Regions from separate parts of the Hymenobacter sp. UYP22 genome, predicted to be linked through region 3. Evidence: riboswitches for the same ligand, from Rfam matches in the RefSeq annotation. Region 3 holds a riboswitch; each other region holds the start of a gene.
The links. A riboswitch is a leader RNA that binds a small molecule or an ion and turns the genes downstream of it on or off. The one in region 3 is predicted to bind S-adenosylmethionine.

Region 1: linked by a shared signal. The riboswitch ahead of ABIB60_RS02910 (amino acid permease) and the one ahead of ABIB60_RS09550 (SusC/RagA family TonB-linked outer membrane protein) in region 3 are both predicted to bind S-adenosylmethionine.
Region 2: linked by a shared signal. The riboswitch ahead of ABIB60_RS04210 (O-acetylhomoserine aminocarboxypropyltransferase/cysteine synthase family protein) and the one ahead of ABIB60_RS09550 (SusC/RagA family TonB-linked outer membrane protein) in region 3 are both predicted to bind S-adenosylmethionine.
Region 4: linked by a shared signal. The riboswitch ahead of metH (methionine synthase) and the one ahead of ABIB60_RS09550 (SusC/RagA family TonB-linked outer membrane protein) in region 3 are both predicted to bind S-adenosylmethionine.

Annotation. Positions count from the first base shown of each region.
Region 1 is NZ_JBEPPK010000001.1:673,737-679,607, reverse strand. It holds gene ABIB60_RS02925 (SMI1/KNR4 family protein) at 1-435, shown strand, start outside; gene ABIB60_RS02920 (EcsC family protein) at 432-1,169, shown strand; gene ABIB60_RS02915 (DUF4890 domain-containing protein) at 1,314-1,781, opposite strand; SAM riboswitch class I at 2,141-2,233, shown strand; gene ABIB60_RS02910 (amino acid permease) at 2,539-3,987, shown strand; gene ABIB60_RS02905 (CPBP family intramembrane glutamic endopeptidase) at 4,105-4,992, shown strand; gene ABIB60_RS02900 (TSUP family transporter) at 5,086-5,871, opposite strand, start outside.
Region 2 is NZ_JBEPPK010000002.1:174,010-179,880, reverse strand. It holds gene ABIB60_RS04210 (O-acetylhomoserine aminocarboxypropyltransferase/cysteine synthase family protein) at 145-1,524, opposite strand; SAM riboswitch class I at 1,907-2,020, opposite strand; gene ABIB60_RS04205 (LysM peptidoglycan-binding domain-containing protein) at 2,377-2,673, opposite strand; gene ABIB60_RS04200 (lipocalin family protein) at 2,901-3,320, shown strand; gene ABIB60_RS04195 (erythromycin esterase family protein) at 3,450-5,871, shown strand, end outside.
Region 3 is NZ_JBEPPK010000004.1:234,026-239,896, forward strand. It holds gene ABIB60_RS09540 (hypothetical protein) at 1-918, shown strand, start outside; gene ABIB60_RS09545 (DUF5694 domain-containing protein) at 932-1,786, opposite strand; SAM riboswitch class I at 2,354-2,445, shown strand; gene ABIB60_RS09550 (SusC/RagA family TonB-linked outer membrane protein) at 2,925-5,871, shown strand, end outside.
Region 4 is NZ_JBEPPK010000002.1:517,223-523,093, forward strand. It holds gene ABIB60_RS05655 (gluconate 2-dehydrogenase subunit 3 family protein) at 1-365, opposite strand, end outside; gene ABIB60_RS05660 (SDR family oxidoreductase) at 451-1,455, opposite strand; gene ABIB60_RS05665 (PA14 domain-containing protein) at 1,561-2,682, opposite strand; SAM riboswitch class I at 3,125-3,238, shown strand; gene metH (methionine synthase) at 3,312-5,871, shown strand, end outside.

The DNA.
Region 1 (5,871 bases), on a different contig from region 3:
CTGCACGCTCAACCGGGCTGCTCAGTTGCAGGGTTAGACCGATTTGAGGAAAAGCTGGGAATTACGCTGCCACATGAGTTTCGGCTATATCTTGAGCGGACGAATGGAATGGACCCGTATACTTCAATTGGTGCAGATGAGAATGGATTTTACTTCTATTCGCTAAATGAATTAGAGCTTTATTCTCAATCAACCGACTTTATGCCGGAGCCTTCAATACCGGCTCTGGAAGGCAGAAAATGCTTACTGTTCGCCGACTATATGCATAAGTGCTGGTGGTACGGGCTTTTATTTGAGGAGCAAGAAGCCAGTTGTACTGTCGTTGAAATTGCCGCTGCGAACTGGTACAGGGTTGTGGCAGGTTCATTTAGTGAGTTTGTTGATCTATACGTAGCTGATGCCGACGAATTATATAATGCCATTCCTGAGTTATGAATCCCGCTGACCAAAAAGCCCTAGCCGAACTGCGCGCCTGGCAGCGCCGCATGCAGCAAAAGCCCACGCTCCTGAACCGCGTAACGCGGCGGGTGCAGGCGCGGCTGAATGCGCTGCTGCCGGAAAAAGTGCATGTGGCCATTACCGTGGCTATCCAGAAAATGGTGCAGGGCGTACTGTTTGGCTCCACGTATACCACCCAGCGGCCGGTGCCGGAGGGTACACTGGAGGAGCGGGAAGAGCGGGTACGGGCGCGCATCCGGGCATACCGAAACACGGCGGCCCTGGAAGGCGGCGTAACCGGGGCCGGCGGCTTTCTGTTGGGCCTCGCCGATTTTCCGCTGCTACTAGGCATCAAACTCAAACTGCTGTTTGACATTGCCGCCCTGTACGGCCACGATGTACGCAGCTTCCCCGAGCGGCTGTATCTGCTGCACATCTTCCAACTAGCCTTCAGCAGCCAGTACACCCGCCGCGAAACCTACCGGCAACTCGCCGATTGGCCCACCACGGAAGCCACCATGACGGCCGAATCATTTGACTGGCGCATCTTCCAGCAGGAGTACCGCGACTATATTGACCTGGCGAAACTGGCCCAACTGGTGCCGGTGATAGGGGCTGCCGTGGGCGCGGTGGCCAACTACCGCCTACTCGTGCAGCTCGGCGAAACGGCCATTATGTGTTACCGCCTGCGCTGGTTTGCCGAGCAGGGCCGTTTGCCGGATCAGGCGTAGAAACGTGGTCCTTCGTGGTTGCCGCTGGAACAACGGACCCAGGCAGCCTCCCTATGCTCCAACGCAGCATGGCTACGCCTCCTCACCAACAAACAGCCCCGACGGAAACCATCGGGGCTGCTGGGAGAGAGAAAGTAGGGGAGGCTAGCTTTTGCCTTGTTTCAGGCCCGGCTTCATGCCCTGGCGGTGCGCTTTGTGCTTCGCCATTTTATCGGCTTGGAGTTGGGTGTATTTGGCGTACTGGTCGGCACTCAGGATTTGCTTGAGCTGGGCTTCATACTGGGCTTTCTCCGCCTTCATGGCCTCGTGATGCTGCTTTCTGTCGGCGGGGGCGGCTGTGCCGGCCTGGGCTTTGTGCGCCTGCATCTGCTGGGCCCGGGAGAGGTGCAGCTGGCGCACCTGCTGGGTTTGGGTGGCCGAAAGTCCGAGCTTTTTGGTTAGGCTTTGGGCGGCGTGGTCGGCGCGCTGCTCAGGGGTTTTGGCAGTTTTGGTGCCCTGCATTTTTCCACCTTTCATGTGCTGGCCGTGGGCGGCTTTCACCGGAGTGGTTTGGGCCGAGGCCACAGCGGCCGACAAGGAGAAGGCGGTCAGAAGAACGAGGAGCTTTTTCATGAGGCTATGGTGAAGGAGTTGTAGTTGAGTGGAGAGGCCCGCCACCGTCCGGACTGGCAAGCGGGCTGCTGATGGAGCATTTGCAAGTCCGGTGCCAGTTTTGGTGCCAATAGGGTAAAACAGCCTCCCGTAAAAATTTAAATTTTTCGATTAAACCTCAGTCTGCGTCCTGCGTCGCGGGTTTTTAGACGGCTTTGGGTGTCATAAGATGACAGTCAGTAGGTAGGGTTTCCAGCCCATGCCTGACATAGCAGCTACTAGAGAAGTGGCTGCGCATGGAGGCCGTTTTTTGCTCTGTTTGCGGGGGCAGCAATCCGGCTTTACCTTTGCGGCATCAATTCTTTTTAGCCGAAGGATTGTTTTTATACAGAGGCGCTGAGAGACAGGCTCGATGACGCGTCGGCAACCACCCGCAAGCTGCGGAACGGTGCCAATTCCTGACCATATAAAAACAAGTTGCCGTGCGCTTTTTGCCCTGCTTACCAGCCCGTGTTGCCGTTTCTGCCGCCATTTTGTGCCCCTTGGGTACGGCCGCAGCCTGTTGTAGCCCGCGTTGTTGTAGCTAGCCCGTAGCCCAGAGCGTGTGCGCCGCCAGGTGCCCGCCCGCTATTCTCTGCTAGTACTGTGCCGGAGCCGGGCCTGGGGCTGGTTGCCTGACGCCCGTGGCCGCGCCGGTTTCAGCGTAGTGCGGCCCGCTTCATCTGCTTACTTCCCTCTTTTTTACGACCTGCCGGGCCGTAGTCCGGCGTACCTTTTTATGCTTAGAAAATCACTGGAACTGCTGCGGCAGGAGGCGGCCGAAACCGGCGCCGGAACGCTCAAACGAAGTCTGAACGGCTTCAACCTCATTGCCATTGGCATTGGGGTAATTATTGGAGCGGGCTTATTCTCACTTACTGGCATTGCGGCGGCCAACAACGCCGGCCCGGCCGTTACGCTTTCGTTCGTGGTGGCGGCGGTGGGCTGCGCCTTCTCGGCGCTGTGCTACGCCGAGTTTGCCTCCATGGTACCAGTAGCCGGTTCCGCCTACACCTACGCCTACGCTACCATGGGTGAGCTGTTTGCCTGGATTATTGGCTGGGATTTGGTGCTGGAGTACTCAGTAGGCGCGGCCACGGTGGCCATCAGCTGGTCGCAGTACCTGCTTAAGTTTCTCAGTAAGTACGGCATTAACCTGCCCCCGCAGCTGGTCATGTCGCCCTTTGAAACGGCCACGCTGGCCAATGGCAGTGAGGTGCACGGCTTCGTGAACGTGCCGGCCATGCTCATCGTGCTGGCCATCACCATGATTATCATTCGGGGTACCTCGGGCTCAGCCTGGTTTAATGCGCTGGTCGTTACGCTGAAGGTGGCCGTGGTGCTGGTGTTTATCGGCTTGGGCTGGCAGTACATCGACCCCACCAACTATCAGCCCTACATTCCGCAGAACACCGGCACCTTCGGGGAGTTTGGCTGGAGCGGGATTTTGCGCGGGGCCGGGGTGGTGTTTTTCGTGTTTATTGGCTTCGATATTGTGGCCACCATGGCGCAGGAAACCAAGAATCCGCAGCGCAACATGCCCATCGGTATCATTGGCTCCCTGCTAATTTGCACCGTGCTGTTCGTACTGTTCGGGCACGTAATGACTGGTTTGGCCAACTACACCGAGTTTAAAAACAGCGCCGCACCCGTGGCCATTGCCATCGAGAAAACGCCGTACGCCTGGTTGTCCTCGGCTGTCATTCTGGCTATCATCATCGGCTATACCTCCGTAATTCTGGTGGATTTGCTGGGTCAGAGCCGGGTGTTTTTCAGCATGGCCAAAGATGGGCTGCTGCCCCCGGTGTTCTCCCGCATTCATGAGCGTTTCCGCACGCCCCTGCAGTCGAACTTGCTGCTGGGCCTGTTTATTGCCCTGTTTGCGGGCTTCGTGCCTATTTCCGTGGTGGGTGAGATGACGAGCATTGGTACACTGCTGGCCTTCGTGATGGTGTGCGTGGGTATTCTGATTATGCGCAAGCGGGAGCCAGATGCTCCGCGCGGCTTCCGCACGCCCTGGGTGCCAGTGGTGCCCATTCTGGGTATTCTCACCTGCGTGGTAATGATGGTATCCTTGCCCTGGGAAACCTGGCTGCGGCTGGCGGTGTGGCTGGCCATCGGTCTGGCCATTTACTTCGGCTACGGTCGCAAGCACAGCAAGCTAGGTAATCCGGCAAAAGCTGAATAGGAAGAAAAGAAGCTAGCAGGTAAGCCTGTTGCCGCAGCCGGGACCGTAAGGTTTCGGCTGTTTGCGTTGCTGAGCTCCTTGCGCGTAGCTTTGGCTCTCATTCTATTCAGTTTTTCTGTGGAATCTATTGTTATCGAAGCGCCCGTGGCGGCGCCCAGCCCGCCGGCTACAGTGTATCCAACTATCAAGGAAAGCTGGGCATTTTTGGGGTGGTATCTGCTACTGTCGTTGCTGGTTGGGGTGCCCATTTTACTGGTCGGAGAGAAGCTGCTGGGTATGACCCGGCCCGTTACGCTGCTGCTCATGGGCGTTGGTACCAACGCTGGCTTGCTGGGGATTCTCTGGTGGAAACAGAAGGTGCGCTGGCCCGGTATCAACCTGCACGGCCACGTGCCCGGCTGGCTGCTGCTCGCCTTGCCGGTGCTGGTGGTATCAGCCGACATGGTGCTGACGCTGGTTCATTTTCTGCACCTGCCCAAGTTCTCCTCCGGCGAAGCTTACCGGGAACTGATGAAAGTGCCGGTCGTTGGGTTTCTTATGCTGTGCGTGGTGGCACCAGTATTGGAAGAACTGCTGCTGCGCGGAGTGGTATTGCAGGGGCTATTGCGCAACTTCCCCACCCGTCCTTGGATTGCCATCGGCCAGTCGGCCCTTGTTTTCGGGGTTATGCATATGAATCCGCCGCAAAGCCTAGCTACATTCTTTCTGGGGTTGCTGATGGGCTGGCTGTATTACCGCACCCGCTCCCTGTGGCTGTGCATGGGTGTGCACTTCCTTAACAATTTCTTCGCGTTTAATGCGCTGTTGTATCAGAAAGCAGGTAAATCCACCGACGAGGTAGCCGCCTTTGGTCACCCCTGGGCCTACACCGTGGTAGTGGTGCTGAGCGCACTGGTGTTGTGGAGCTTGCTATGGATGGTGCAGCGTGCCACCTCCCCGCCACCGGTCCATTCGCCGGTCGACGAGCTTCCGCAACCGGCCGAATTGCAACCGAACAGCATATAAATAGCCGGTGAAACTCTGCGCTAAGATGAGAACCGCCCCATCGGAACATTCCGGTGGGGCGGTTTGGCATTGAAGCACAAACGAATACAGGGGCTACATGAACACCTTGCGCAGGGCCCATAGGCTCCACACAATTACCATCAGGCCCACGCCCACAAACATCCAGCGCACGGGCAGGCGGCCGGCTAGGCGGGCGGCCAGGGGCGCGGCGGCCACGCCCCCGATAATCAGGCCCAGGATAATCTGCCAGTGCGAAATGCCCAGGGTGGCGAAGAACGTAACGGCGCTGGCAAACGTGACGAAAAACTCCGTGACGCTGACCGAGCCGATGACGTACTGCGGGGTGCGGCCCCCGGCAATAAGCGTGCTGGTAACCAGGGGGCCCCAACCGCCCCCGCCAAACGAGTCGAGGAAGCCCCCGGCCGCCGCCAGCAGCCCCAACTTCTGGTGCTTTTTACGCGGACCGGGCTTAGAAAAGGCCTTTGAGATGATGCGCACACCCAGCAGCAGCAAGTACGCCGCCAACAAGGGCTTTACGTAGCTGCCGTACTTTTCCCCAAACGTGGCCAGCAAATACGCCCCCGTAATAGCGCCCAGCACGCCCGGAATTAGCAGGACTTTGAACAGGCGCTTGTTTACATTGCCGAAGCGGTAGTGGTGGTAGCCCGAGGCCCCGCTGGCAAACATTTCGGCGGTGTGGATGCTGGCACTCACGGCGGCCGGCGCAATGTTAAGGCTCATCAGGCTGATGGCCGTAATTACGCCGTAACCCATGCCCAGCAGCCCGTCAATCAGTTGGGCCCCAAACCCAATAGCCACGAACAGCCAGAAGGTTTCGGCGTGGGTGGCCGCCGTCCACACTTGGCTCCAGGTGAAGTA
Region 2 (5,871 bases), on a different contig from region 3:
CCGCCCCGGCTAGGTGCGGGCACCCCTGCTATTCCCGGAGTCTCTCTCGTAAGCCCGGGAATGGGGGCCCGCGCTGCGTGCTGGAAGTTGTGCCGCCGATGGCTCTCTCACCTGCCCTCGGCGGCTTCAACCCCTCTCATAGTTTTACACTTCCAGCGGTGCAGCGTGTTCAGTTTCGGGTTCGGGCAGTAGGGTGCTGTGGGTGTTGGGCGAGGCGGCGTTGCGCACCGCGTCAAATGCCTGCTGCAAATCGGCCCGGATATCCTCAAAATGCTCAATGCCCACCGATAGGCGCAACAACGTGGGCGACACGCCGGCCGCGCGTTGCTCCTGCTCCGAAAGCTGCTGGTGGGTAGTAGCCGAGGGCTGAATGATGAGCGTTTTGGCGTCGCCTACGTTGGCCAGGTGGCTGACCAGCTTCAGGTTATCAATGAACTGGGTGGCAGTTTCCTTGGAGCCTTTGATGGCAAAAGTGAGTACCCCACCGTAGCCGCGCTTCAGGTATTTCTGGGCCAGGATGTGGTAGGGGCTGCTTTTCAGACCAGGGTAGTTCACGGCTTCCACCTGCGGATGCTGCTCCAGCCAGTTGGCCACGCGCAGGGCGTTTTCCACGGTGCGCTCCACCCGCAGACTCAACGTTTCCAGGCCTTGGAGCAGCAGGAAGGAGTTGAACGGGCTCTGCGAGGGGCCAAAGTCGCGCAGCCCCTCTACCCGGGCCCGGATGATAAAGGCGATGTTGCCAAACGGGCCGTTTTTGCCGAATACGTCGTTGAAAATCAGCCCGTGGTACCCATCAGATGGCTCCGTGAACTGCGGGAACTTGCCGTTGCCGAAGTCGTAGGTGCCTCCATCCACAATTACGCCACCCACACTGGTGCCGTGGCCGCCAATCCACTTCGTGGCCGATTCCACCACAATGTTGGCCCCGTGTTCCAAAGGACGGAACAGGTAACCGCCGGCCCCAAACGTATTGTCCACAATAAGCGGCAAATCGTGCTTGCGGGCAATGGCGGCAATAGCCTCGAAATCAGGAATGCTGAAGCTGGGGTTACCGATGGTTTCCAGGTAAATAGCCTTGGTCTTCTCATCAATCAGGGCCTCAAACTTGGCGGGCTGGTCGCCATCGGCAAAACGGACTTCAACGCCTAAACGCTTGAAGGCCACTTTAAACTGGTTGTAAGTGCCGCCGTACAGGTGCGTGGTGCTCACAAAGTTGTCGCCGGCCTGCAAAATGTTGTTGAGGGCAATAAACTGCGCTGCCTGCCCCGAGGATACCGCCAGGGCTGCCACACCACCTTCCAACGCCGCCACCCGCTGCTCGAACACGTCGGTAGTCGGGTTCATCAGGCGAGTATAAATATTGCCAAACTCCTTCAGGGCAAACAGGTTAGCGCCGTGCTCAGCATTCCTGAACACGTAGCTGGTAGTCTGGTGAATGGGTACGGCGCGGGAACCGGTTACGGGGTCAGGCTGCTGGCCGGCGTGGAGTTGGAGGGTCTCGAAATGGAAGTTCTGCGTGGACATGGCAGGGCTGAGTTTGAAGACGTTGGGGGTAGGAAGAGAACCTGAAAGGCAGAGCCGCCGCGAGGGGAATAAGGCCGCGTTGTTCATGCCAAATTGTTGACGATGAAGTTGGTAACGCGTGGGTTGCCTGCCGGATGCCTAGTAGCAGGCACCTTCGGCTCGGGCCGAAGCTAGGCTGGGAGGGAAGAGGGCTGCGGGGCCGGGCTTGCGGCTAGCAACAGCAACAACACGCGCTGCTACAGCAGCGCATTCGCATTCGGCCGGTAGCGGCTGAGGCAGCCGGGGCAACGCAAAAAACCCACGACGAAACAGCAGGCGCAATGGCGGCTGAGGCGGTAGGGGCTGAAAAGGCGAAAGCGAGGGTGTTTTCCATGGTACTCCTGAGTTATATGCCCCGCCGCCGGATGGCTGGTCGGGCAGGAATTGGCACCTTTCGCGCGGTCGAAGGTTGCCAGTGGGTCAGGGAGCCTGTTCTCTCGCCACTTCTGTATAAATCCTATGAGAACTTCCCCGCCGCGAGCGGAGGAGTACCGAGTTGGTAGTGCAAAGGTATAAACGCAGATTTGATATCTGCAAGCATTATTGGGGAAAATGCTGAAATTATTTTTTCTGGCTAATGTCGTTTTATAAACGGATGAGATTATGCGTAAAACATTGTTAATAAGCGGGTAATATAGATAAAAGAGAAGGTAGATATGCCGGGCGAAGTTAATCAGTGACTAAGTTGATCTGTATAAGCCAATAGCTCCAGTGAACAGCCAGGCTGAGTTATTGCGAGTAGCAAGGGGGCTGGCGCACAAAAAAAGCCGCTCTTATAAGAGCGGCTTTCTTGCATATTTTAAAGAATTAACCTTAGCTGGAAGCTTTGGGCAGGGTAAGCACCTGGCCTACTTCAATCTTGTCAGGGTCGGAGCCAATGATGCCTTTATTGGCCTCATAAATCTGGTGCCACTTGGTGCCGTCGCCGTAGTGGTTGCGGGCAATTTTCGAAAGGGAATCACCGCTTACTACGGTATAGGTTTCGCCTTCGGTAGCGGCGGGCTGGTTGGCGTTGCCGAAAAAGTCGGTAGCACCACCGGCGGCAGGTTTGGCGGCTGGCTCAACAGGTTTCTTTTCGCCGTCGTTCGAGAGAAAATCAAACAGTCCCATAGGAGTAGAATCGTTAAGAGTGGGAGGGGAAGCACCGACGTTCGGCCGGGTTGGCAGTCAGTCAGATGCTTCTTACGCCGTGGCAGACATTAGGTTGTAGCTGCACTATGTTCCGCTGGAGCAGGCATCCGCCGGGCAAACATCTTGCGGCGGGGTTCCGTACTAGACGCATTATCGGCCGTTGCGCCGTTGAGTTTGCCACATCCTTCACCCTATTCACTCTCCCCATGAAAACCCTGACCTCTCCCTTCCGCCTCCTGGCCAGCCTGCTGGTGTTGTTGGTTCTCTTCACGGCTGCATCCTGCGGCAGCAAAGAGGGCAAAGTAGAAGGTGTAAATATGCTGTACGGTGCCCAAAGCAAAGTATGGAAAACCGACAAGGAGCTGAGCTCCACCGGCGACAAAGTAAAGCAGACTGATGCGCAGGAAGACGAGCGTATCACCTTCTTCGCCAACGGCCAGTACAACATGACCTCCGCCGCTGGTGCCGTAAACGGTAAGTACGATTTCGACCAAGCTGGTAAAAAAATCACCATGACTCCCGACGGCGCTGCCCAAAGCAACACGTTTGATGTAGTTACCCTCACCGATGACAAGCTGACGCTCAAAGCTCCTACCGGTGCTGAGCTGAAACTCGAAAAAGAATAACCCCGCTGCTAGGTTTGTATAGCAGTCCAAAAAACTCAAAAAAGCCCTTCTGCCCAGTGCAGAAGGGCTTTTTTGATGCATTTTACCGGAAGTATGTAGCTTGCTGATCAACTACATACTATTGTTCCTATGTTTTCTATCCGAATGCTGGCCCTGAGTGGCTTGCTAAGTATGCTTGCCGGGCCGCTACTGGCCCAAAATGCGCCCGGTACTACGGCGGCCGTTGCGCCAATCAAAACCTACCCGGTGCGCACCATCAACCCAACGGACGCTGACTTAAGTGACCTGGAGTTTTTACGGCAGGAAATTGGTCCGGCGCGGGTAGTCATGCTGGGCGAGCCCACCCATGGCGTGGGTACGGCTACCGAGGCCAAAGTCCGGTTGATCCGGTTTCTGGCGGAGCGCATGGGCTTTACCACCGTGGCGTTTGAAAGCAGCCTATATCCGTTAGATCAGGCCGAGCGGGCAATTCAGGCGGGCGCTCCGGTTCCGGCCGCCATTGCCGCTTCCGTGTACCCGGTCTGGACGGAAACCCAGGAGTTTCAGGCGCTGCTGCCGCTGCTGGGCAAGGGCAAGCTGCACGTAGCCGGCTTCGACTCGCAGGTGGGCTGGGGGCACGATGATATGCTGGACGACCTGGAAACCTTTCTGAGACCCGAAAAAGGTAGCTCCGATATTGCCTACGACTACCTGGATGAGTGCATCAGCACAATGGGAGAGCACAACATCTTTCCTCCTTCGCACCAGCTGGTTTTCTTCAAGATGCAGCTTGGCAAGGCGCGAAAAATCCTGGATAAAGTAGCCGCTGGCCCGGACGCTAAACGCCGGGAGCGGGCTGGTTTCTGGTTGCAACAGTTGCGGAGTATACAGGCCCTGGCCCAGGACTACGCCTCCAACGACCCTGGTGCCAAAGATTCGGCCACGTTTAAGGCCGCCGACAGCAACGCCCGCGACGCCCAAATGGCCGATAACCTGCTGTGGTACCTGCGCAACCATCCCCAGGAAAAGGTGATTTGCTGGGGCGCCATCGGGCACCTGTCCAATACCACGGCCGGACTGGATCAGGAAGAGTTAAAAGGATTTCGCCCGATGGGCCAAGCCGTGAAGGCCGCGCTGGGAACGGATGCGGTGTATGTGTTCAGTACAGTAGCCGGTAGTGGTAAGCATGGGTTTGGGTACTGGGGTAAACATCAATCCGTCCCGGCTCCGGCTCTCGGGACACTGGAGGCCGAACTGCTGGCTCAAGGTCAGGAGTACAGCTTTGTGAGCCTGAAGCACGACGCGCCGGGCCGCCGGCTAACCACTTATGCGTTTGAATTTCTGCCGATTTCCGGCCCCTGGAGTGAGGCAATTGATGGGCTCCTCTATCTGAAAACGATAGCCCCGCCCCAGCCTGTGCTGCCGACGGCTGCCGCCCCGCCCAGCCAGGCTGTAGGCGCTGCGGCTCCGCCCGCCGTGCTAAGCCGGCAACGGGCCAATGTGCGCCCAATAGCCGGTAAAACCAGTGCTGCGCTTACGCTCACTGGCACAGTGCTCGACCGCAAAACCGGCCAGCCAGTTCCCTTCGCCACGGTGGCCCTACCCGCCCGCAGTGCCGGCACCGTTACGGACGCGCAAGGCCGGTTCCGGCTGGAGGCCCGGCTGGGGGAGCAAGTGCAGGTGAGCAGCATCGGTTACGAACCGGCTACCCTAGCGGCGCAGCACGCTACGGCCCTACATGTGCGCTTGGTTCCGGCGGCCTTTGCCCTGGCCGATGTACGCGTGAGTGCCCAGTCGCAGGACCCAAAGCGCATCATGAAGAATGTTATCAAGGCCATTGAAACCAACTACGAGCGGCAGGACTATGCCCAGGAGCTGTACGTGCACCGCCGCATTATGGGGTTCGATACGCTGCGTCATGAGCTGGAATACACCGGCCGGCAATGGACGCCTGCGGGCTACCAACATTGGGCGGGCGGCTTTTTGATGCTGGAAAAGCGGCCGGTGATACAGGTACAGGAAAAACGTGAGGCAACGACGAAGGCTGACGGCCACGCGTACAGTGAGCCAGGCTACGGCTTTTCCGGGGGCTTTGACCCGGTGCGCGTTTCGCCGCTGTTTAAATCGGCCACTCTAAGCCGCTTCCGAGTGCAACTGGATAGCATAGAACAACGGGGCGAAGAAGCATACTACGTACTCAGTTTTGCGGCCAAGAAGGCCAGCCACCGAGCTACCGGGATGGGTTTTATTCAGGGTTACTCGGGCAAAATATACGTGCGTCAGCAGGACTACGCTGTGGTGCGCTATGAAAGCCTTTGGCAGCACGACACGGCGGAAGTAAACGCCATAGCGCACAAATACTACGGCACTAGAAGCAACATCCGTCACTTTTTCAATGCGGTGTACCAAGACCACCGAACCACGCACGTGGTAACGTATCAGCAGACTGGCACCGGCCGCTACTATGCCAGTGCCAGCGTAGCGCAGGCTTTGGAGGTTGGGCACATGCTAAGTGGCCGCGGCCGGCATTTTTACAACCAGAAAACCTGCGACGTGTATTACGCGCCGCCAG
Region 3 (5,871 bases):
CTGCTTTCTTACCCAGAGCGGCTGCTATTGGGTTACTTTCTGGGGCGGGTTACACGCCCGGTTGCTCCTACTGGCGCGGCCGCCCCGCTGGCTTTGCGGTTGGCGGCCCACCCGGCCGGTCAAGAGCTGTTTGTGGAGTCATTTGTTGACCTAGCTTACCTGACCGGAGCGTACGGAGAAATACTGACGGAATACCTACGGCACAAACGCACTCCTGAAGCCCAGCTTTTCGGGCACTGCACCTTGTTTTTGGGAGAGTTTCTGGCCGAAGATACCGCCGCCTGGCAGACGCGCCTGCCGTTGCTACTAGCCTTACCTGTGCCCCCCAAAACGCACGCCTTTCCCCGGGGACGACGAGCGTTTGCCCAGATAATGGCAGCTTGGTATGAAGCGCCTAATCAGCCATTATCAAACGCGCTGTTGCAGCAGTTGCAGCAGGAAGCAGCTAGCATTCCGCAGCCTACTCTGCCCTCGCCAGCCTTACCTGATTTTTATAATCTCTTTCCGGCCGGTTATCATTTTCTGGTAGCGGAGGCACTATTCCTTACTCAGCAGTTTGCCGCTCTGACTGATTGGATAGCCACAACGTGGGCGGCATTTCCAACGGTAGCTGCCCTACAACAGAATGTATACGCCGAGCTACTGCGGGCTTTTGAGGCGGTAGCTCATTTGCGTACCGGCCAAACAACTACCAGACCAGAAGGCCTGCAAGCCCTATTTACCCTAGACACGCACACTTGGCTACTTGATTACTATCAAGTGTATCTGTGGCTAACTGGGTTGCATTTCACTACAGACAGTGCGGAGGTATCCCGGCTGCAGATTTCAGTTCAGGAATTTGCCTCACGCCACCGCATGCCTTTCTTTCAACAGGTGGCAAAGAATATACTCACCTGCTCTGATGGCCGACGCCAATAGCACAACCATTGGCTTACTTCTTCAGGTACTTCCGCGACTCCATCACCCGAAACTCCGGGTCACTGGCGAAGATGCTTTGCAGGGAGCCGATGTGCGCGGCCCCGAACAGCGCCAGCACCCGCTGCGGGCGGCTCTGCAAGGCCTGCGTGACGATGTTGGAGTAGATTTTATAGTCCCGGTTTTTGAACACCGAAATCAACTCCGCCCCAATGTAGCGGGGGTTTACGAAGGCCGTATCCACGGCCGCATCGGGGTTGGTGAAGCGGCTGTTCATTACCCGGGCGGGCGTCACGTAGCGCAGCCGGTACACCAGGTTGTACAGCTCCGGCTGGTTGATGGCGGCCAGGTACCGGTACAGGGGCAAGCTCCCATCTTCCAGCGCGGCCCTTTTGGCGCCGGCTACTTTGCTCAGCTCCGCGCCAGCCTGCTGGTATACCTCAATATTCTGGCCGGTGCGCAAAATACCCTGCGATGTACCGCCCGGGGCATTGGCGCAGTAAATTTTGGGCAGTTGCAGCTGCTTGCCCAACCGGAACGCCACCTGGTAAATCTCACTGCGGCCGCCGGGCAGGGTGGCCAGGTCCAGCTTACCCTGGCGGTACAGGGCGTAGAGGCTGTCGAGGCGGGGCTGCTCCTCGGGCAGGGCTTCTACCACCAGCATATCGGGTTGGTAGTTGGCAATGGCGGCCGTGAAGCGGCTGATATTCTGCTGGCCTTGGGGCGTCAGCACATCGGTGGTGGGCTTATCGGCTTTGTAAATCTGGTTCAGATGGTCGCAGCCCACAACCATAACCTCGGTGGTGGGCTTCTGGGCCAAGCTGGCGTAAGAAAAAGCGGCAAACAGGATGGAAAGACAGGTTTTCTTCATGAATGGCAAGTAGATAATCGGCTAGGCTATGTGAACAGTCGCGCCGAAGGAACGTCATGCAGAGCGCAGCGAAGCATCTCGTGTGCGGAAGTCTGCTTACCCTCGCAACATCAGCACGCGAGATGCTTCGCTGCGCTCTGCATGACGTGCTATGTAAAACATTTCGTCGACTGTCCACACGCTCTAGAAGCGCGAGTTACAATCAATGGTCGGATAATCAGCTGCTGGCCCGCGGGCCGGTGCGTATGTCAGCAACTGGCTTGAGCCCGCCGGGTACAAGCCAGTTGCTGGCAGCTGCTGGCCCAGAGGACGCCTGCTGCTTGCCAAAACGTTGCCCGACGGCTCTTAAAGCAGAATAATTTCATTGAAAAACTGCGGCAATCAGACCCACAAAGCAGGTATTTATAACACCTAAATAGCGCTTAAAATAAGCAAAAAGGAATATTTTGAGCACGAACGCCCAGGTGGAACTGTTGCCCTAATAGCCGGCGCTGAAACAAAAATTTGGTTTTTCGAAAAGCGCGCCAGTACATTTGCAACATCAATTCTTTACCCCACAAAGGATTGTTTTTATACAGAGGCGCGGAGAGACAGGCTCGATGAACCGCCGACAACCCCCGGAACATCCGGAACGGTGCCAAGTCCTGACCATATAAAAACAACAACGCCGTGAAGTCCTTCACCAGCACCCCCAGCAGTACCCGTACCCGCGCATCCGTACAGCATGGATGTTGTGGCCTGATGCGTGGCGCCGTCTGTATGCGGATGGTGGGCATGGGCTGCTAAGGCATAGGGTTACCCTTTCTTGCTTTTTGCTTGCCGGTAGAGCGGAGCGGTAGCGCGCCACTGTTCTACGCCGTACCCGGGCCCACCATGCCCGCGGGGTTTTTCTGTGCGCCGACTGCTTCGGCCTCTGGAATAGCCTGATCCTCCCTACTTCCTTTCTCCGCAAACTGCTAGTTCCACCGGCCCCTTGCCGGCCTACTGGCCCCCGGCTGTGCACAAGCTGGGTGTAGGAGCGGAAGTTTTACCCCAGGGTTTTTGCCCTCTTTGGTATTCACCTCCCAACGCGCCCGCGCAGCCCCCGAGTAGGCTGCTGTTACGGCTGCGCATGCTCATCCCTTGCTTTTTCTGCAGTATGAAATCCTCTACCCTTCTGGCGGTGCCAGCAGTGGTGGCAGGCCTGGCCCCGGCGAGTTTCGCCCAGACGGCCGCCTCCTCCATAACCGGCACCATCGTAGATGCCACGGACCGCAGCCCCTTGCCGGGCGTTACGGTGGTGGTCCAAGGCACCACCGTAGGCGCCTCTACCGGCCCCGATGGCACTTTTTCGCTGACCCTACCGCCTGGTAGCAGCACCCTAACAGTTAGCGCCATTGGCTACGAAAGCCAGACCGTGGATGCTTCCGCCGGCCCGGTGCGTGTGGCCCTGAAAGCCGACGTGAAGCAACTATCGGAGGTGGTGGTGACGGGCTACAGCGAGCAAAACCGCAAGACCCTGACCAGCGCTATCAGCTCGGTGAAGGGTGATGCGCTGAAGGACATTCCGGCGGCCAGCCCCGACCAGCTGTTGCAGGGCAAAGCGCCCGGCGTGCAGGTATCGGCCAACTCGGGGGTGCCGGGCGGCGGGGTGTTCATCCGCATCCGGGGCAGCAACTCCGTGAATGCCAGCAACGACCCCCTGTACGTGGTGGACGGGGTGTTCATCAACAACACCAACCTGATTGCCACCGGCCTGGGCAACCAGGTATCCAGCAACCCGCTGGCCGACATCAACCCCCAGGATATCGAGAGCATCGAAATCCTGAAGGACGCCAACGCCACGGCCATCTATGGGTCGCGCGGGGCCAATGGGGTGGTGCTCATCCAGACCAAGCGCGGCAAGGCCGGCGACAAAACCCGCATCACCTTCAACACCTACCACGGCTGGTCGAAGGCGCCCAAACAGTACGAGCTGGTGAACGGCCCGGAGCTGGCTCAGCTGGAAAACGAGCGGTTTCTGAACGACGGCGGCAACCCCGCCCAGCTGCCCTACCGCCCAGTGGCCGCCGGGGGGCGCGGCCTACCCGAGGAGCAGCAAACCTACGACCGGCTTTCTGATGTGTTCCGCACGGCCCAGACCCAGAGCTACGAGCTGTCGGCGGCCGGGGGCTCGGCTAAAACGCAGTTCTACATCGGAGGCGGCTATTTCCGGCAGGAAAGCATTGCCAAGCCTACCAACTTCGACCGGTTTAGCCTGCGCGTGAACCTGGATAACTCCGTGACCGATAGGCTGCGCATTGGAACCAGTACGGCCCTCACGCGCACCCACCGCAACGTGAGCAGCAACGACAACAACCCGGTGGGCGTCATCAACTCGGCCCTATTTCCGCGCACCAACCTGCCAATTTACAACCCCGACGGCACTTACGCCAAGTACGGCTCCTTCGATAATCACCAGGCCCTGATTGACAATCTGAACAACGATGCGGTGGGCTCCCGCGTCATCTCAAATGTGTATGGGCAGTACCAATTCGGCAAGCACCTGACCCTGCGCAGCAGTTGGAGCATCGACTTCAACGACATGTACGAGAACAACTTCAACAACACGCTCATCCTGGCCGGGCAGCCCCGGGGCACGGCTACTTCCTTCCTATCCCGCGACATCACTCTGCTCAACGAGCAGACTTTGAACTACTCGGTGGATTTCGGCGAGGACCATTCGTTGCAGGCCCTGGTGGGCAATACCATCCAGAAAAACACCTTCCAGCGCACCAGCCTCTCGGGCCAGCAGTTCCCCAGCAATGATTTGACCAGCATTGCCTCGGCCGCTACCCAAACGGGTTCCTCGTCCCGCTCCCAGGCCGGGCTGTTATCCTTCTTCGGCAAAGCTACCTACAGCTTTAAGCAGCGCTATACCGCCGATGTGAGCTTGCGGGCCGACGCATCCTCCCGCTTCGGGGCCGACAACCGCTGGGGCTACTTCCCGGCCGTGGGCCTGGGCTGGCGCCTGAGCGAGGAAGAGTTTATCCGGAACCTGAACGTGTTTCAGGAGCTGAAGCTGCGCGGCAGCTTGGGCAAAACGGGCAACCAGGCCGGCATCAGCGACTTTGCCGCCCGCGGGCTGGTGCAGGGCGGGGCCAACTACCTCGATTTGCCCGGTACCGCCCCCCTTCAGCTGGCCAACCCCAATTTGAGCTGGGAAAGCACCCGGCAGTGGAACGTAGGCCTGGATGCAGCTGTGCTGCAAAACCGCCTGCTGCTGGAGCTGAATTACTACGACAAGTACACCTCGGGTCTGCTGCTGAACGTGCCGGTGCCGCGCAAAACGGGTTTTGCCTCAGTGGTGGAAAACTACGGGGCCGTGAGCAACAAGGGCTTCGAGGTGCAGCTAACGGCCAACTGGCTGCCCCGCACCTCGGCCGTGCAGTGGAGCACTACCGCCAACGTGGCCCGCAATGTGAACCGCATCGAGAAGCTGGCCGCGCCCATTACCTCCGGCTCCCGCGACATATTCCGGCTCGAAGAGGGAGCTCCGCTCTATTCCTTCTGGCTTTATCACCAAACCGGCGTGAACCCCGAAACCGGCGACGCCCAGTACAAGGACGTGAATGGCGACGGGCAGATTTCGGTGGCCGACCGCCAGCTGGTGGGCAACGCCTGGCCCAACTATTTCGGGGGCGTAACCAACTCGGTGAGCTACAAAGGCCTGGATTTTGGCTTCACCCTGAACTTCGAGCAAGGCGCGAAAATCATGAACATGAACCGCTTCTTCCTGGTGCACGGTGGCACGCAGAGCAACATCGGCTACCTGCGCGAACAGCTGGACCGTTGGCAGAAGCCCGGCGACATCACCAACATTCCGCGCCTGACTACCAACCCGGCCTCCAACAACTACGGCGGCGTGGTGCAGAACCTGAGCGACCGGTACCTGGAGGATGGCTCCTTTCTGCGCCTACGCACCATTTCGCTGGGCTACACGGTGCCCCAGCAGGTAGTAGGCCGGGCCCGCCTCAACTCCCTGCGCGTGTACGTGCAGGCCGCCAACCTCTTCACCATCACGCCCTACTCCGGCCTGGACCCCGAGGTGAACTCCCAGAGCGGGG
Region 4 (5,871 bases), on a different contig from region 3:
TGGGCGGTTTCATTAAGCTCCATAAACGGCTGCTGAAACTGCGCCTGGGCCGCCTGATTGATACCACCCAGGCCCAGCCGGTAGGCTTCCCGGTCGGGGGGCATCACATCATAGCGCCAGCCATCGGCCCGGCCTTCCGCCAGCCGCTTATCCACGTTCGGGGCCAGCTCAATGGGCGCTTCCCGTTCGGGCTGGGGGAAAAGGCGGGCAGCCACGGCCCGTAACAACTGGTAGGTATCGGCGTCGAAAAACTGCGGCACATAGTTTGTCGAAATAGTGAGCCGGGCTTCCAGCGCCGCTTTGGTGGCGGGCGTCACATGCTCGGAATCAAGCAGCGCCCGGACGGTGCCTTGGGGATATTTCATAGGGGTGAGGTGGAGAGTTTGCGAACTTGTGAAAGGCAGCTGCTGGCCAACGGCGCTTCGCAACTTCACCGCTTCACCCGTTTACTTATTGGTCGCTGCTCATTTTGCCGCCGGTAACGTGCACCAGGGAGCCAGTCATAAAGGAGCCGTCCTGGGAGGCCAGCAGCACGTAGGCAGGAGCCAGCTCCTCAGGCTGACCAGGGCGGGCCAGGGCCACCTCGTAGCCAAATTTTTCCACCTCCTCCCGGGGCATGGTGCCGGGAATGTTGGGCGTCCAGACGGGGCCGGGCACCACGCAATTCACCCGGATACCCTTTTCTCCCAGATAAGTAGCTAGGCTTTTGGTAAGGGCATGAATGGCCGACTTCGTGCAGGCGTAATCCACCAGAATAGGAATGCCAGTGAGGCCTACAATGCTGCCGGTGTTGATGATGCAGTCGTCCTGCTTGAAGTGAGGAATGGCGGCTTGCGCCATCCAGATGTAGCCGAGAATGTTAGTATCGAACGTGCGGCGGATTTGCTCCTCCGAAATATCCTCGAACTTCTCCTGGGCCATCTGGAAGGCCGCGTTATTGACCAGAATGTTGAGGCCACCTAACTCGGCGCGGGTGCGGCGCACGGCTTGCTTGCACTGTTCCGGGTCACGCACATCCAGCTGCAGCAGAATGCACCGGCGCTGCTGAGCTTCTATTAGCCGTTTGGTTTCCTCGGCATCTTCCACGTTTTCGTTGAAGAGAACAGCCACGTGAGCTCCTTCCATGGCAAACGCCACTGCTACCGCCCGCCCAATGCCCGAGTCGGCACCGGTTATGAGGGCAATTTTATCCTGCAGCTTGCCAGCCGCCCGGTAGGTACTGAAGCTCATGCCGGGCTGCAGCTTCATGTCGGCCTGTTTGGCGGGGTAGGGCAGCGTTTGGGCGTGCTGCTTCATGTCCTTGGCCGTGGGGCGTTTCACGGGCTCAGGCACTTCGGCGGCAACTTTGGACGCCTGTTTGGCGGCGGGCGTAGCGGCCGTTTTGGCGGCTTTGGCGGGAATAGGATTTGCGGGAGTGGCGTCTTGTTTAGGAGTCGCAGCTTTCTTTGCAGCCATAGCGGAAGTGGTAAGGAATAGTGCTGAGCTTATGCCTTACGCGAAACTGCTGAGGTTGTTGAGCCTTGGCCAAATTGATGTACGTACACGCGGCAGCTCAGGCTATTACTGCACTATTACTTCCACCCGACGGTTTCGAGGCCTCTGCTCTGGCTGGCGGTTATCGGCCACCGGCCGGGTTCCCCCGTAGCCCACGGCCGTCAGCCGCACCGAATCGATACCCTGCCGGACCAAGTAGCGACGTACCACTTGGGCCCGCTGCTGGGAGAGGCGCAGGTTCAGGTGGGCCTCGCCCACGTTATCGGTATGGCCGGCCACTTCCAGGCGCAGAGCGGGCTGACGGCGCAGGGTCTGGGCCAGTTCGTTGAGCATGGGCTGGCTCGAAGGCAGCAGCTCGGCGGTGCTCTGGGTGAAGTACAGGTTGGGTAGTTCCACGGCCGCGCCTTTGGCCAGGTTGCCCAGCTCCGCCAGCGCCGGCCGGTCATTCTTAGGCGGGCGCGGCCGGCTGGCCACGACGGGCCGGGGAGTTGGTTTGGTAGTCAGAACGGGCGTGGGTTTTGGCAACGGTGCGGGCGTGGGGCGCGGGCGGTACCCGATGACCAGGGCCGCCTTTACAGGCGTAGACTTGATACGGCCCCGCCGGGCGACCAGATAGGCCGCCGAATCAGCAGCGTTGGTGAGTTTAACCCGCACTGGCCGCGCCGACCAGAGGTAGCGCGTTGGAATGGGCTGAACGTTGGATTGGCTACCGAAGAAATCCACCATCGACGCGTCGGGCCGCTGCCAGGCCAGCAGCAGCCGGGAGTCCAGCGCGTTCTGATAATACTCCACCCGCAGCGCATAGCGCTTCCCGGCCTCCATCCGCACGCGGGCCTGTCCCTTGGTAAAGTACTGGTCGCGCCAGGAGTCGAACAGCAGCTGGTTGTCCAGCCACACCCGCACGCCGTCGTCCACGGTCAGGTGCAGCACGTACTGGCCCGTCACGGGGGCTTCCAGAAACCCCGTCCAGCGCACCGAGAAATGCTCGGCCGGCACGCCCGGGGCGGGCGGCAGCTTGCGCCACTCAAAATCCAGCTGGTTGTCAATGCGCGTCAGTACGGCCCGCTCGAAATTCTGTCCCCGGTAATACGTGCCCGTCAGGCCGCGCGGCGTCAGGGTCTGGGCGGGGCTGAGGAGCGGTGCCAGGAGCAGGGCGGCAACCCCGGCGGCATAGGATAGTGGTAGCATGATAAAAGCGGAAGTGATAAGGAAGACCCAAGCTAGGCAAACTGCCTTTCATTTCAACGAAGCACTCAGCGCATCATTGTCCCATTCCACCAAACGCCCTGCTCTGCCGGCCCGGGCATAGGCCGGGCCCGGCCAAGACAGCAGACGCCGCCCCCCCTCGCCTGCCCAGTTCAACTCGGCGGCCCACTCCTGCGTACACCCCGGTACCTCTCCCGTAACTAACAAACCACCCCATCCCATGGCTGACAAGAAAGAAACCTCCGCCAAAAAAGACCCCTGCTGGAAAGGCTACGAGCAAGCCGGTACCAAGAAGAAAGACGGTAAAACCGTGCCCAACTGCATCAAAAAGGACTAGCTACCTCACTACTCCTTGCTTAGAGCCCGGCCGTGCCAACGGCCGGGCTTGTTGTTTTTAGCGGCTTGCGCTGTATCTTCGCTGTGTTACTTATCCAGAAAGACCGAGGGATTGGGCCCAATGACGTCTTAGCAACCTGAAATAAAACAAGGTGCTAACTCCCTTTTCAAGGCCTTTGCGGGCCTTGAAAGAAGATAAGTACGGAACCGGCCTCCGCGCCCGGCTCTTTCTGGATAGGCACTTTTCGCCGCTGATTTTCCTTAGAAGAGCCGATATGCCGACCGTTCTCACCGCCTCCGCCCGCCCCGACTCGCCCCTCTACGACATTCTGCGCCAGCGCGTCCTGGTGCTGGACGGCGCCATGGGCACCATGATTCAGCGCCACCCGCTGACCGAGGAGGACTTCCGGGGCACCCGTTTCGCCGACCACTCGCACCCCTTGCGCGGCAATAACGACCTGCTTAGCCTCACCCGCCCCGACATCATCAAGGGCATCCACGCCGAGTACTTTGCCGCCGGGGCCGACATGGTGGAAACCAACACGTTCAGCGGCACCACCATTGCCCAAGCCGACTACGCGCTGGAACACGTGGTATATGAGTTGAACTACGAGTCAGCTCGGCTGGCCAAGGAAGCCGCCGACGAGTTTACCGCTCAGAATCCGGCCAAGCCACGCTTTGTAGCCGGGGCCATTGGCCCCACCAACCGCACGGCCTCCCTCTCGCCCGACGTCAACCGCCCTGGCTTCCGCGCCGTGACCTTTGACGAGCTGGCCACCGCTTACCACGAGCAGGTGCGCGGCCTGATTGACGGCGGCTCCGACGCGCTGCTCATCGAAACCATCTTCGACACGCTCAACGCCAAAGCCGCGCTGTACGCGGTGCAGAAGTTCTTCGACGAAGGTGGCCGGGTGGTGCCCGTCATGATTTCCGGTACCATTACGGATGCCTCGGGCCGCACGCTGAGCGGGCAGACGGTAGAAGCTTTCTGGAATTCCATTCGCCACCTGCCGCTGCTGAGTGTGGGGTTGAACTGCGCCCTCGGGGCCGACCAGCTCAAGGTGTACATCAAGGAGTTGAGCCGTATTGCCGACGTACACATTTCCGCTTACCCCAACGCCGGTTTGCCCAACGCTTTTGGCGGCTACGACGAGTCGGCGCAGGAGTTTGCGGGCGTGGTAGAAGGCTACCTCTCCGACCGGCTCGTGACGGTGGTGGGCGGCTGTTGCGGGACCACGCCCCAGCACATTGCCGAGCTAGCCAAGCTGGCCGAAAAGTACGAGCCGCGCCCCTTGCCGGAAGTGCCCCAGGCCACCCGCCTGAGCGGGTTGGAGCCGTTCGGCATCACCGGGGAAAGCCTATTTGTGAACGTGGGTGAGCGGTGCAACGTGACCGGTAGCCGCGCTTTCGCCCGCCTCATCCGTACCGGTGCCTACGAGCAAGCCCTGCAAGTAGCCCGCGACCAGGTGGAAGGCGGTGCTCAGGTGATTGACGTGAACATGGACGAAGGCATGCTGGATTCCGAGCAGGCCATGACCACGTTCCTGAACCTCATTGCCTCGGAGCCCGACATTTCGCGGGTGCCGATTATGATTGACTCCTCGAAGTGGAGCGTGCTAGAAGCCGGCCTGAAATGCGTGCAGGGCAAGAGCATCGTCAACTCCATTTCGCTGAAGGAAGGCGAGGAAGTGTTCAAGCAGCGCGCCCGCACCGTGCGCCAATACGGCGCGGCCGTGGTGGTTATGGCCTTCGACGAAAACGGCCAGGCTGACTCCTACGAGAAGCGCATCGAAATCTGCCAGCGCAGCTACGACATTCTGGTGAACGAAGTCGGGTTTCCGGCCGAGGATATCATCTTCGACCCCAACATCCTGACCGTGGGCACCGGTATGGAGGAACACCGCAACTACGCGCTGGACTTCATCGAAGCCGTCCGTTGGATCAAGCAGAATCTGCCCGGCGCCCTCACCAGCGGCGGCGTCAGCAACATCAGCTTCTCGTACCGCGGCAACGATGTGGTGCGTGAGGCCATGCACTCGTCGTTCCTGTACCACGCCATTCGGGCCGGCCTGGATATGGGCATAGTGAACCCCAGCCAGCTGGCCGTGTACGACGAGGTGCCCAAGGACCTACTGGAACTGGTGGAAGACGTGCTGCTTAACCGCCGCCCCGATGCCACCGAGCGCCTCGTGGACTTCGCCGACACGGTGAAGCAGAAAGACAAAGTGGAAGTGGTGGCCGACGCCTGGCGCAGTTTGCCGGTGAAGGAACGCCTGCAACACGCTCTGATAAAAGGTCTTACTGAGTTTATCGACCAGGATACCGAGGAGGTGCGGCAGCTGGTAGGCCGCCCGCTGGAGGTGATTGAAGGCCCATTGATGGCCGGTATGAACGTGGTGGGTGACCTATTTGGCGCCGGCAAGATGTTCCTGCCCCAAGTGGTGAAATCGGCCCGCGTGATGAAGAAAGCCGTAGCCTATCTGGAGCCCTACCTGCTGGCCGACAAGCAAAGCGGCGACCGGCAAACCGCCGGCAAAATCCTGCTGGCCACCGTGAAAGGCGACGTGCACGACATCGGCAAGAACATCGTGGGCGTGGTGCTGGCCTGCAACAACTTCGACATTGTGGACCTGGGCGTGATGGTGCCGCTGGAAACCATCCTCGACGAAGCCCAGAAGCAGCAGGTAGATGTCATCGGGCTAAGTGGCCTGATTACGCCGAGCTTGGATGAAATGGTGTACGTAGCGCAGGAAATGGAGAAGCGCGGCCTCAAAACCCCACTGCTCATTGGCGGTGCCACTACCTCGCGCCTGCACGCCGCCGTGAAGATTGCCC